Regions from separate parts of the Arthrobacter sp. R4-81 genome, predicted to be linked through region 2. Evidence: riboswitches for the same ligand, from Rfam matches in the RefSeq annotation. Region 2 holds a riboswitch; each other region holds the start of a gene.

What was found. Region 2 has a riboswitch for cyclic di-AMP ahead of M1E05_RS17255 (M23 family metallopeptidase). Riboswitches for the same ligand answer to the same signal wherever they lie in the genome.
Region 1: another riboswitch for cyclic di-AMP. It lies ahead of M1E05_RS02070 (hypothetical protein); the one in region 2 lies ahead of M1E05_RS17255 (M23 family metallopeptidase).
Region 3: another riboswitch for cyclic di-AMP. It lies ahead of M1E05_RS17850 (aggregation-promoting factor C-terminal-like domain-containing protein); the one in region 2 lies ahead of M1E05_RS17255 (M23 family metallopeptidase).
Region 4: another riboswitch for cyclic di-AMP. It lies ahead of M1E05_RS04265 (LysM peptidoglycan-binding domain-containing protein); the one in region 2 lies ahead of M1E05_RS17255 (M23 family metallopeptidase).

What each region holds. Positions count from the first base shown of each region.
Region 1 covers NZ_CP096445.1:429,199-432,399, reverse strand. Annotated here, with positions in the region: gene M1E05_RS02075 (ATP-binding cassette domain-containing protein) at 1-1, shown strand, start outside; gene M1E05_RS02070 (hypothetical protein) at 28-1,383, opposite strand; cyclic di-AMP (ydaO/yuaA leader) riboswitch at 1,386-1,543, opposite strand; gene M1E05_RS02065 (LexA family protein) at 1,749-2,180, shown strand; gene M1E05_RS02060 (Y-family DNA polymerase) at 2,173-3,201, shown strand, end outside.
Region 2 covers NZ_CP096445.1:3,753,334-3,756,534, forward strand. Annotated here, with positions in the region: gene M1E05_RS17250 (C40 family peptidase) at 1-448, opposite strand, end outside; cyclic di-AMP (ydaO/yuaA leader) riboswitch at 453-630, opposite strand; gene M1E05_RS17255 (M23 family metallopeptidase) at 760-1,587, opposite strand; cyclic di-AMP (ydaO/yuaA leader) riboswitch at 1,591-1,830, opposite strand; gene M1E05_RS17260 (metal-dependent transcriptional regulator) at 1,954-2,649, opposite strand; gene serC (phosphoserine transaminase) at 2,963-3,201, shown strand, end outside.
Region 3 covers NZ_CP096445.1:3,893,601-3,896,801, forward strand. Annotated here, with positions in the region: gene M1E05_RS17845 (sensor histidine kinase) at 1-1,067, shown strand, start outside; cyclic di-AMP (ydaO/yuaA leader) riboswitch at 1,155-1,332, shown strand; gene M1E05_RS17850 (aggregation-promoting factor C-terminal-like domain-containing protein) at 1,332-2,066, shown strand; gene M1E05_RS17855 (YdeI/OmpD-associated family protein) at 2,117-2,560, shown strand; gene M1E05_RS17860 (HAD-IA family hydrolase) at 2,541-3,201, opposite strand, start outside.
Region 4 covers NZ_CP096445.1:912,812-916,012, forward strand. Annotated here, with positions in the region: gene M1E05_RS04255 (hypothetical protein) at 61-516, opposite strand; gene M1E05_RS04260 (threonine/serine dehydratase) at 591-1,523, shown strand; cyclic di-AMP (ydaO/yuaA leader) riboswitch at 1,632-1,833, shown strand; gene M1E05_RS04265 (LysM peptidoglycan-binding domain-containing protein) at 1,838-2,677, shown strand; gene M1E05_RS04270 (SCO4226 family nickel-binding protein) at 2,772-3,020, opposite strand; gene M1E05_RS04275 (phosphotransferase) at 3,131-3,201, shown strand, end outside.

The DNA of each region.
Region 1 (3,201 bases), 1.1 Mb from region 2:
ACGCCGGCACGAAACCCGGAGCAGGCCTCAGTACCAGTTATTCGCTGCGCGGAATTCCAAGGCTTTGGTCGGGGAACCATAGCGTTGTTTGATGTAGCTCATGCCCCTGTCCACCTGGCTGCCGCGCCACCCAGCTGAGGTGTCCCAAAGGGTGCTCAGGGCAGTCATCTCCTCGGTGCCCCATCCGTACGAGGCCAGGCGGCTGCTGGCATAAGTGCTGGTATCGACGACGTCTTCCGCAGCGCCGTCCACGGCTGCGGGAGCCGTAGCGGTGGCCGTGCCCAGCAAGGGGTCGAGCAAGCCGGTAACTGGCGTCAGCAGTGTACTCGGTGACTGCGACGGTGTCGGTGTCGGTGCTGGTGCTGGTGCTGGTGCTGGTGCTGCGGTTGTCGCAGGAGCCGGTGCCGCCGTTGGCGAGGCCGGCGCGGGCTGAGGGTTCGAGGAAGAGGCCGGAGGCTGGGCGTTCGGGGACGTGGCAGAGGCGGGCGGAGCCGCGGCGGTGGAGGCAGCCGCTATTGCCGCCAGGGTGGGAGCGTCCACCGGCATGGGGAGGCTGCCCACACCAGGCAGGCTAGTGCCTTGTTGATCCGCTGCCGCCGGGACATCGGCACCGGCCGCCGCTTGGGCCGGGGTGCCGCTGGTTGTCCCAGGGGACGTGGCCGAGACGGTTGGCCGGGGGGTAGTGGTTCCGGCGGTCGGCCGTATTCCGGAGGTCGCCCGAGTCGCGTTCGTTGTGCCGGGGGCCTCCTGGGCGGAAGTTTCCTTGCCGAAGAAGGGCAGCTCTGTGGCCTGGCTGGCTGCTCCTACGCCAAGCAGCACGGCAAAGGCTCCGGCTACGACGGCCATCCTTTGACCCATGACACGAACCGAAACGGCTTTCTTCAGGACATCATCGGGCTTGGAACTGAATACGGCAGCCAGCTGAGGGCTATGTGCGCTCGTCTGGGCGTCGATTGCAGCGGCGGCCGATGCGCTCACCGTTGGCTTTTCAACTGCCGCGCGCCCCGTCCTGCTCCGTCGCGTCGCTGCGGGGGCGGGACGCACTTCGGCTATGGGTGCGGTTTCCGGAGCGGAGCTCTCCTGCACGGTCGTCGGAGCGGCTTCAGTCACAGGCGCAGTCCTGGGGGCAGGGGGTACTTCAAAGGCCGGGCGCCTGTCCCTGCTTCGCCGCGTGACGGTGGAAACCGGTGCAGTGGGCTCAGGTTCTGCGGGAATCGGCGCGGCCGGAATCACGGTGGTGGAAACGGGGTCCGTGGGAGCCGTCCCGAGGTTCGGCTCTTCCGCGGCGGGGTTTGTTGGGCTGGGGGTTTTGACGGATGGCGCAGCTTCTGCGCGATGCCGTCCGGCGCGTAAAGGGCGCGACTGATCGAAAGAACGGGACATGATGGTTGCCTCTCAACGCCTGCGAGGTTAGCTGTCGGGTTCGGAAGAGGTCAACCGGCCGGCACGTTAGACGTGACGGCTTCACCCCACGGGCCGCTGGGTAGCGGCCCGAAGACTCTGGGTCCCCCGTCTCTGCCTTAGTGTTGGGAGTCCGGGATGTGGCAGAGCTCGGCGTCAGCCCGGACGCGGCCCGATCCAGATGGGCCACGCACAAACCGTACAGGAAACCCTCCCTTAAAGTCACGTTTAGGTAACAGGAAAAGGTTGGCGGCGAGTCACGTTGCACCATCCGGATGCGATAGGCCTTTTTGTCCGACCTCGCAGTACACTGAATTATCGAACATATATTCGAATGAAGGTGTGTTGTGGGCATTATTGTGGGTCCTCGTATGATAGCCGCCGGCAGCTCGCTGCTCACGGTTCTCATCTCCCCTGTGGCGGTGGCTGCAGGCTACCCCTCGCCAGCGCAGGACTACTTTGACGGCAGGATCGACCTCAACGAACACCTCATCAAGGACATCACCAGCACGTACGTGGTGAGGGTCTCGGGAAATTCAATGGAGGGGGCGGGCATCAGCGACGGGGACGAATTGATCGTCGATCGCGCCCTGGAGCCCAAGGACGGGTCCGTGGTCATCGCCGTACTGGACGGTGAACTGACCATCAAACGCCTCCGCATCAGACAAAGCGGCGTCCTGCTCCAGGCGGAAAGTGCGAACTACCCGGATATCCGCGTTGCAGCACTGTCCGACCTCATCATTTGGGGCGTGGCCACGAGGTGCCTCCACCATGTCTAAGCCGGCAATGATGCACCGGATGCAGCAGATCGCCCACGTGGACGTGAACTGTTTTTATGCCTCGGCTGAGCGTGCCTTTGACCCATCCCTGGAAGGTCGGCCACTGGTTGTGCTCTCCAATAACGACGGGTGTGCCGTTACCCGGTCACCCGAGGCCAAGGCACTGGGCATCCCGGTAGGCGAGCCCTGGTTCAAGATCGCACCACGGGTCAAGGAGTGGGGCCTGGTGGCCAGGTCCAGCAACTATGAGCTGTACGGCGACATCAGCGCGCGCGTGATGGAACTCCTCAGCAGGTTCTCGGCCTGGCTGGAGGTCTACAGCATCGACGAGGCCTTCCTTGGCGTCAAGGGAACCCCGGATGAGCTCCTTCGGCTTGGACTGGAGATGAAGGCCGCCGTGCGCCGCAACGTAGGCGTGCCGGTGTGCGTCGGAATCGCAGGAACCAAGACCCTGGCAAAACTTGCGAACAAGTGGGCCAAGAACAATCCGGGCTTCAACGGTGTTTGCCTCTGGGATTCCCTCCCCCTCGCCCAGCGGGAAACACTGATGGCCCGGCTGTCGGTGATCGAGATCTGGGGCATCGCCTCCCGCCTGACCAAACGCCTCAATGCCATGGGAATCCAGTCGGTCCTTGACCTTTCAAAGGCAGATCCTGTGATGATCCGGGACCGCTTCTCAGTGATGGTGATGCGCACCGTCCTGGAGCTTCAGGGCACACCATGCATTCCGATGGAGGAGGAGCGGATCGGCAGGGACCAGTTGATTTTCAGCAGGTCCTTCTCCACGCCCATCACTACCGTCCATGAACTTCGCCAGGTCCTCAGCATTTACGGTCAGCAGGCCAGCGCCAGGCTGGCCAAGCACGGATTGCAGACCAGAGTCCTCACGGCATACGCCGCCACGTCCTACTACAACCCCCAGGACACTTCCTACCCGTCGGCCTGCATCAGGTTGCCGATGCCCACCGCCGATCCCGTGCTCCTTACCCGGGCAGCGCATGCTCTGTTGCCGCAGATCCAG
Region 2 (3,201 bases):
TGCCGCCCCACAAGTAGGGGCTGCCGATGCCGGTGTAGGCGATTGCTGCCAGGCCCGATGCAGCCGCTGACGAGGCGGCCGGCTTGTCGGTGGTGGCAGTCAGCTCGATTGCCGGTTCCTCGGACTGTGCCTGGACAGTCTCGATCTTCGGCGCTGCTTCGGTGGTCACGGACGGACGCTCAAAAACGACCTTGGCGGTCGGCTCCGCGGTTACCGCGATCTGAGTGGACTGTGAGCCTGATTCCGCGGTGGCGGCAACTCCAGGATTGCCCTCCGCCGCACTGGCTGGCAGGCCGGCAGCAAGAATGAGCCCTGAAGCAGCTGCAATGACAGCAGCTTGGCGACCAACGGTTCCCGCGTTGTTAGCAACGGCTTTAGATACGGAACCCAAGGGGTTCATGCGCACCGATTGAGCACGGTGGCGCGCAGCATTGTGGCGTGAAGACACGAAAGTAGCCTCTCCCAATGCCTACGAGGTGAGCTGTCGGATTCGGATGGGAGTCACCCGGCCACTTGGCTTCCTGAGAAGCTTCGCGACTTAACCCCAAGGTCTTCTTTCGAAGACCAAAATTGGTTCCCCCGCCTCTGCCAGACGATGTAATGCGAACGGACCTTGAGCGGTGGCAGAGTTAGGCAATCCACTCAAGAGCGCCAACTTCGGAAAAGTTGGCGTGGTTTAGACGGTACAGGACTTTGGATTGAATGTCACATTCAGGTCACGGCATGTCACAGAAATGTGAGAGTAATCCATCATCTAAATCAGAGCCAGCCCATGGGGTCGACAACTTCGCCGTTGACCATTACTTCGAAGTGGAGGTGGCAGCCGGTTGACGCGCCTGTGGTCCCGCTCAGGGCCACAGTGTCGCCCCGGGTTACTGTCTGGCCCACCTGGACATCGGACGAGGACAAGTGGTTGTACGTGGTTTCGAGCCCGTTACCGTGATCGATGACCACGCGGTTTCCGCCTCCGAAGGGATGCCAGCCGGCAAAAGTGACCGTGCCGCTGGCTGCTGCATGGACGGCGGTACCGCACTGGGCAGCGAAGTCCTGGCCGCGGTGGAATTCTCCGTAGCCGCCGGTGATGGGGCTGACGCGGTAGCCGAAGGGGGAGGCAGTTATGAGCGAATTCAGTGGGGCCCCAAGGCTTCCGGCAGACGCTGCCCGGCTGACGCTGCCGGCGGACTGCGCGCTGAGGAGTTGCTTGAGCTTGCCGTCGGGATCACCGGTGGTGGAAACGGTGGTGCGGCTGAAATCAACCTTTGCGCCCGCAGCTGCGGAGACTTCAGGCTGGACAGAGGCGGAAAGGGCAGCACCCGTGGAGCCGACGCCGCCGGTGGCTGCCAGGGGGCTTGTGGCCGGAACCGTGACTGTGAGGATCAAGCCTGTGGCTGCCAGGGCGATGCCTGCCTTTTGCCCTACACCACTGGCGCCGGCGAATTCTGTGACCTGACGAAAAGGGCTGCGTTTGCGGCGTGCATCCCGGTGCGGGTCCCGGGGACGGCCAGCGGCGGCGACAGCTTCGGATACTTGCAGCTCCAAAGCAGGACCGGTCGCACGGCGACGGCCCCTGGCGTTCTGGGTGGTCAAAGGTCTTCCTCTCTGGATAGCCTGCGAAGTTAGCTGTCGGATTCGGATCAGAGAGTGCAAAGATCCGGTCCGCCACGCAAGCTTTCCGGCACAGAGGAACCCTAAGAGGGACCCTTCGTTGGTGTGCTTGCTGCTGGCGGACTTCACCCCAAGGCTGTTTCTCAACAGCCGGTTGTGGTTCCTCCACCTCTGCCAGTAGGTGACTCGTGCACCTGATCTGCTGGCAGAGCTCGGCTTCAGATCAGGTAACGCTTTAGTATCGGCGCTAGTGCTCAACTATAGGCGATTAAATGGCGCAGTAATAATTTCGTTATATTTGGTCTGCTCCCACGCACACTGTCCCGGGCGGCCGCTGATGAGGGACGGTCAGCTGACCGTAACAAACACGTGAGCCGCAACTTCGGGCGGAAGTTCCAGCGCACCTTCGATGTCCGGCACGCGCACTGAGATGTATTCGCCCACTCGCTCCAGCGAAATGGTTGCCCCGGGCCGGATGCCACCTTCGTCCAACTGAACGAGGAGTTCGGGCTCCACCTGGATCGGTTCGGCAAGCCTGCTGATCCGGACATTGGAGTTGACCCGGTAAGCCGACATTGCCACCAGGAGATTAACTGCCCCGTCGCTGAGGGGCTGCGAGGCTTCCCCGCCCAGTGCAGCGAGCCCGGGGATGGGGTTCCCGTATGGGGACTCCGTTGGATGGTCGAGCATTTCGTAGATCCGACGTTCCACCCGCTCACTCATTACATGCTCCCAGCGGCATGCTTCATCGTGGACGTATGCCCAGTCCAGACCGATCACATCGGCGAGGAGGCGCTCGGCCAGGCGATGCTTGCGCATGACCTCTGTGGCGCGTTTCCGGCCTGTTTCCGTCAGCTCCAGGTGGCGGTCACCCGAAACAACCACAAGCCCGTCCCGCTCCATCCGCCCAATGGTCTGCGAGACAGTGGGCCCCGAATGACGCAGTCGCTCTGCAATGCGGGCACGAAGCGCCACAATGTTTTCTTCTTCAAGCTCCAAAATCGTCCGAAGATACATCTCGGTTGTATCGATCAGATCCGTCATCCAGCTCAGCTCCTCGAGCTCAGTATCTTGCGTCCGTCAGCCGTACCTCATGCCGGACCGTGCCGGCGGTCCCATGGGGCCTCCGCAACGCAGCCCGGCCCCGGTGCTGTACGTCAGGCCAGCTTAACGTATTTTGAACTACTCCGGATAATCACTACCCAACCAAATGAGCGACGGTGTTGGTCATGACCGCAGTGTGACGATCAAATTCCGTCAGTGGGCCCCGTCAGGCAGAATAAACGGGAGTCTTAGTTGCAGCAACCGTTACCTGCCGGGCCATCTCCTACGTCCAAAGTCGAAAATTGGAGCCATTGTGAGCGACACCAGCATCACTATTCCCGCCAACCTCCTACCCAAGGACGGACGGTTCGGTGCCGGCCCTTCCAAGGTCCGTCCGGAGCAGATGGATGCACTGGCCGCGGCTTCGGCAACGCTGCTGGGAACCTCCCACCGCCAGGCACCTGTAAAGAACCTTGTTGGATCCGTCCGTCAAGGCCTGAGCGAGTTCTTCCAGGCCCCGGAAGGCTATGAAGTCATTCTCGGCGTCGGCGG
Region 3 (3,201 bases), 140 kb from region 2:
CACTACACATGCGGGATGGGGGTGTGCTGGTAACCGGTCTCCCACTGGCAGCCAAGGAGAGCACACTCAACTCGCTGGTCTGGACCATGACGGCGGGGTCGCTCGCGGGAATACTGCTGATCGGTCTGGTGGGGACAGGGATAATCCGCCGCAACCTGAAACCCCTTGAGCAACTGTCCGATGTGGCCACCCAGGTCTCCCGGTTACCCCTCGACGCCGGCGAAGTGGCACTCGCCGTGCGGGTCCCGCCGTCGAGCGCTCATCCCGGAACTGAAGTAGGCAGGGTTGGCCACGCCCTGAACCTCATGCTGGACAATGTTTCCCGGGCGCTTGAGTCCAGACAAAGGAGCGAGACTAAGGTCCGGCAGTTCGTGGCGGATGCCTCCCACGAACTGCGGACCCCCCTCACCGCGATCCGTGGCTACACCGAGCTGATGAGGATGACGGAAAAGCTGACTCCCGACGGAACGAAATCCCTCGCAAGGGTTCAGAGCCAATCCGAGCGGATGACTGCCCTCGTGGAGGACCTGCTCATGCTGGCCCGTATTGATGAAGGGCAGCAGCTGCGACTCACTGATGTGGATCTTACGCAGCTGCTGGTCGAAACGGTCAGCGATGAGCGGGTGATGGCGCCTGACCGGCATTGGAAGCTGGAGTTGCCGGGAGGTGGCGTAATCGTGCGCGGCGACACCTCGGGATTGCGTCAGGTCCTGATGAACCTTCTTTCGAACGTACGGAAGCACACGCCGCCCGGCACCACGGTGGTGGCTGGTTTGGCGAACTCTGAGGAGGGAAGTGTCGTGATTTCCGTTACTGACGATGGTCCCGGCATCGACCCGGGATTCGTTGACACCGTATTCGCACGTTTTACGCGTGCTGATACCTCGAGAGCCAGCAATCGCGCTGGAGGAAGCAACCGTGAGGATGAGGGATCCAGCGGGCTCGGGTTATCGATCGTCCACTCGATCATGGAGGCGCATGGAGGCAGCGTTGAGGTCGCTTCCCGACCTGGCAGGACCAGATTCTTACTCAGGTTTCGTCCGCAAGGCACCACGCCGCCGTCGTGATCTCTGTTACCAAAACGTGACTTAGGCCTTCAATTCCTGTAGCGTCGTTGGGGTGCGGCTACCGTTCTGGCCGCATTTCCGGTTGGACGCCAAACTCTGCCGCTTCCCGGATACCGCATGACCAGGCAGAGACGGGGGACCCAGAGTCTCCGGGCATTTGCGCAGCATTCCGCCCTTGGGGTGAAGCCGACACGTGATTTTCCGTGCGGCCGGATGACCTCATCCGAACCCGACAGCTAACTCCGTAGGCGTTGAGAGGCAATCATGACTGAACCCTTGGTACAAACGCGCCCTGATAACCATCCGGAGCACAAGAATGCACCGGATCAGCCTTCAAAGCATGGGATCTCAAGGCACCGCGCGGAAAGCTCGAAAACCCCTTTTTCACTCTCCCGGTTCAGTTCAGGCCTGGGCGGCAACGGCTATCGTCTGGCTGTCGTCGCTTCGGCCTGTGCGGTACTGATTGGCGTGGGTGCCGCCGGGCAGGCCTCAGAGCCGGCCACGCCGGCTGCTGCTCCCACGGCGCAAGCTCCCACCACGGCCGACGCCGAATCACGAATCGACTTCGAAAAGTCCCTGGTCAGGGCGGAGGCCGCTCCTTCTCAGGCGCCGGTGGAGCCACAGGCAGCTCCAGCACCTGCCCCGGAGCCCGCACCCGCTCCCGAGCCCGCCCCCGCACCTGTAGCGGTTGACGATCCTGCAGCCGCCCAGGCGTACGCCGCGAGTCAGCTAGGCGCCCATGGATGGGCTGCGGACCAGATGCAGTGCCTCACCACACTGTGGACCAAAGAATCGGACTGGAAGACCACTGCCACAAACCCCAGCAGTGGCGCCTACGGAATCGTCCAGTCGCTTCCCGCCGAGAAGATGGCGAGTGCCGGCGCTGACTACGTGACCAACTTCCGGACCCAGATCAACTGGGGCCTCAACTACATCAAGGAACGCTACGGCTCCCCCTGCGGCGCGTTGAACTTCCATTACGCGAACAACTGGTACTAAACCAACCAAAAGTTCGAAACCGCCGGATTCTCATCGGGCATACTGTGACCATGAAGTTCACCACCACCATCATGGGCAGCGGTAACACAGCCGGAATTGTGGTTCCTGCCGAAATCCTGGAGGCGCTCGGGGCGGGCAAGCGTCCGCCGGTCCTGGTAACACTGAACGGTAAGAGCTACCGCAGCAGCATCGCCGTCATGGGCGGGCAATTCTTGGTCGGTCTGAGCGCCGCTAACAGGGAACTGACCGGGGCTGCAGCCGGAGACACCGTGGAAGTCGGGCTGGAGCTCGACACCCAACCACGCGTCGTCGAGGTCCCCGACGATCTGGCTGCCGCGCTCGCCGCTGAACCTGACGCGCAGGCTTTTTATGCGACCCTGAATTACAGCGCGCAGCGTCGTTATGTGGAACCTGTCGCGAGCGCCAAGCCCGGGGACACACGCTCGCGCCGGATTGCGAAGGCAGTGGAGAACCTCAAAGCCGGAAAGAAATAACGTTCTTCCCATTGGGATCCCGAAGGACTGTGGCGGAGACTGCTGAATAGTCGCGGATGTGCAGGACGCCGTCGGGAAGCTCTCCGGTGTTAGGCCCGACAGCAATGGTGCGGATGCCCGCCGCTACACCGGCCGCGATCCCGGCGGGGGCGTCTTCAAATACCAGGGCATCACCCGGGTCAACCCCAAGGAGCGACGCCGCCAGGAGGTAGCCCTCAGGGTCCGGCTTGCCGCGGGTAACGTCAGCGGCGAAGACTGCAGAGACGGGGATGGTCAGCCCGGCTGCAGCCATTCGCACTTCGGCCAGCCCTCGGAAAGCCGACGTCACCAGCGCCACAGATTCAGCCGGAAGACTGGCCAGCAGCTCCACAGCCCCCTGCACCGGAACGATCCCCCTCGTCTCAGCCAGCTCCATCCGCCCGAGCTCCTCGGTGAGGGCTTCGACGTCGGATCCGGCGGGAGCATAGCGCCGGACGGTATCGATGGCCTGGACCCCGTGCGAGGTCTGCAGGATTTCGGCATAGTCGAGGCCGTAGCGGCCGGCGAATTCGCCCCACACCCGCTCCACGATGCTGGTGGAATCAACCAGGGTGCCGTCCATGTCGAACAGGACACCGCGGGCGGTCAGAGTAGTGCTGTGC
Region 4 (3,201 bases), 1.6 Mb from region 2:
CTTGAGGAAAGTTTGACTGAGCTTGCTTTAGGCCGTGGAAATCCTGCGCAAACCCTTACGTCAACCTCCGTCACGGTCCTCCAGGACCATGGCATGGGACTGGAGCCTGGACAAAAAAAGCGCCGCCAAAAGCGCTGCTGCCACATGGGTGCCCACCATCAGGTCCCCGGAATGTGAGGATGCAGGTCCGGCGGGAACCGCAGGCAACTGCCGGTCCAGGCGCTCATGTCCGTGCTGCGACGAACCCGCGCCAGGCATGGCCGCCGCGAAAAAAGTCAGAGCAAGGTGCAGCAGCTGTTGGATCAGCCCGCAAAACACCAGCAGGGACCAGCCGGAGGCCAGAAGCCGTCCCAACAAGGTAGCGGCCAAACTAATCAGGGCCGTCAGTGCCAGGAGAATCAACGGTCCAGGGTTCTGACCCCCGGAGATCACGTGCGCAAGCGACCCCAGACTGACTGCCGCGGGCCCGGCCAACCACCCATAACGTTGGCTCCGACGCCGGAAGTCTTCTGCCACGGGAATCCCCTACTGTGGTCGATCCACTCACTCATCTGCGCTTGAATCTACTGTGTGCCCATACGATTGTCAGCATGATCAGCCGCGCAGACGTTGAGGAAGCCGCCACCAGAATAGCCGGAAGGGTCCGCCGCACGCCGCTGATCCAACTTGACTCCGGAACGTTCGCGGGCGAGGTGTGGCTCAAGTGCGAGTTCATGCAGCACACAGGAACATTCAAGGTCAGGGGTGCCTTCAACCGCATCCTCGCCTCCCATGAACGGGGAGAGCTGAATCCTGACGTGGGCATCGTCGTCGCCTCCGGTGGGAATGCCGGCCTTGCCAACGCATATGCTGCCCAGCAGCTCGGAGTCCCCGCGTCTGTATATGTCCCGGAGAGCGCACCGGCGGTAAAGGTCAGAAAGCTCGTGGCCAGCGGAGCAAGCGTGATCCAGGGCGGAACCGAATACGCGGAAGCCTACGAGGCCGCCATAAAATATGTGGAAGAGACCGGGGCCGTTTATTGCCACGCCTACGACCAGCCGGAGATCGCCGCAGGGGCCGGCACTGTCGGTTCTGAACTGCTGGAACAACTCGAGGGTGTGGACACTGTTGTGATCGCGGTGGGCGGTGGAGGCCTCATGGCGGGGGTGGCGGCAGCCGTGGAAGGCCGGGCAAAGGTGCTCGCCGTCGAGCCGTACACAGCCCCCACTCTTTCCGCGGCACTCAGGGCAGGAGAGCCTGTTGATGTTGCTGTCTCGGGGATAGCAGCTGACTCCCTGGGAGCACGCCGGATCGGAGAGATCGCCTTCGCCGTGGCGTCCCGTACCGGCGTAGCAAGCCTTCTGGTTTCCGACGACGACATCGTTACCGCTCGCTCTTGGTTGTGGGACCAGTACCGCGTCGTCGTAGAGCATGGCGCCGCGGCTGCCTTCGCCGCCCTCCAGTCCGGTGCCTATGTCCCTTCCGAAGGTGAGCGGGTCGCCGTAGTTCTCTGTGGCTCCAATACAGACCCCGCCACCGTTTAGCACGCATATATAACGCGCCGAAAAGTTTTGTTACCGAAACGTGACTTCTGGCAGAAGTAGAAGTTACTCTCTTGTGGTGCCCCCGGCTCCAGCCGGGGCATTCCCGCGTCAGTATGCCGAACCCTGCCGCTGACGGGGATTCGTCCGCATTTTTCAGCGGCAGGGACGGGGGAACCACGATTCCACTCGGACCTCTTGTCAGGTCCTAGGGGTTAAGTCGCTTCGCCCCGCCCCACGGCGGTGTGGACCGGCCGGGTGAACTCCCATCCGAACCCGACAGCTCACCCCGCAGGCATGGGAGAGGCAAAAACACCATGTCACAAAAGTCCATTTTGGCGCGCCATCGTGCCACCCCTACCGGCTCAACCGTCATGAGCGGGTTGTCGACTTCGGCTAAGTCCCACGCTATAGGGCTGGGCAGGCCGGCCCTCATCATCGCCGCCGTATCAGGCCTTCTTTTCGGTGTCGGGGCTCCCGCCCATGCTGGAGCCCAGGCACCGGATGGCTCCACCGGGGCCACTGCCGCAACCGCTGCCCAGGCAACGGCACCGGTGCAGGCAGCAGCTGTTGCCCCGGCCGCAGGAAAGGTTCACACGGTTGTCTCCGGCGACACTCTCGGAGCCATTTCGGCAAGCTACGGCGTAACCCTGAACTCGGTCCTCGCCGCCAACAACCTGGCGGTGACGTCCATCATCTATCCCGGCAACCAGATCCAGATTCCGGGAGCAGGGTCGGCGGCTGCGCCCACCCTGTCCCTGGCATCTACCTCCATCAAGCCCGTCGCGGCTCCAGCGCCCGCGCCCGCACCGGCTCCTGCGCCTGCGCCTGCTCCCGCGGCCGCCAGCGGCACGGGGGCAGCTTTGCTGGCTGCCGCCTATGGCCAGATTGGCGCCACCCAGGACTGCACCATTCTGGTGGAACGTGCCCTCCGCTCCATCGGCAAGAGCGTAGGTGACCTCGCCCCGACGCAGTTCTTCCAGTACGGAACGGTGGTTGGAACTCCCGCTCCCGGCGACTTGGTGATCAGCTCCGGGCACATCGGGATCTACGCCGGCAACGGACAAGTCGTCAGCAGCGGCATGAACTATGTCAACGCAACACTTGTTCATCCGTTGTCCTGGCTCTCGGGCTACTCATTTGTGCGGGTTGCCTAGTCCGGCCTTCCAGAAGCGCAGGGCAAAGGAAAGCGGCAGGTGCCGGGACAACCGGTATCTGCCGCTTTCTGAGCTTTAGCTGCCTCGCCGTCAGTCACACTTTCAGCGGCAACTCATGAACTTCGTCCGCGCGGTGACCTGTGCGTTCGTGGATCCGCTGGACTGCTTCGGCTGACGGGGCCTCTGAGAGGCAGTAGATGACTCCGTCTTTCGGGTCCGCCCATGCGTTCTTGAAATTGACGTTTTCCTCGGCCTGGATGGCCAGATCAGCTGCATGAGCTGCCTGGAGGTCCTCCCTGGTCAGCCCTTTCATGTTGTGGTGAACATCCATATATTCCGGCATAGTTCCTCTCCTTAGCTACGGTCTGCATGGTTTGCAGTGTGGAGTTAAGGGAGACGCTAGGCCTCTGGCCTCACACGGTCAATAGGCTTGTCGTGGGGAATAATGGGCCAATGCAACCCGATTGGAGTACCCGCATCAGCTGGCCCGATCTGCCGGAACACGTGAGGGCCGGCATCGAAGA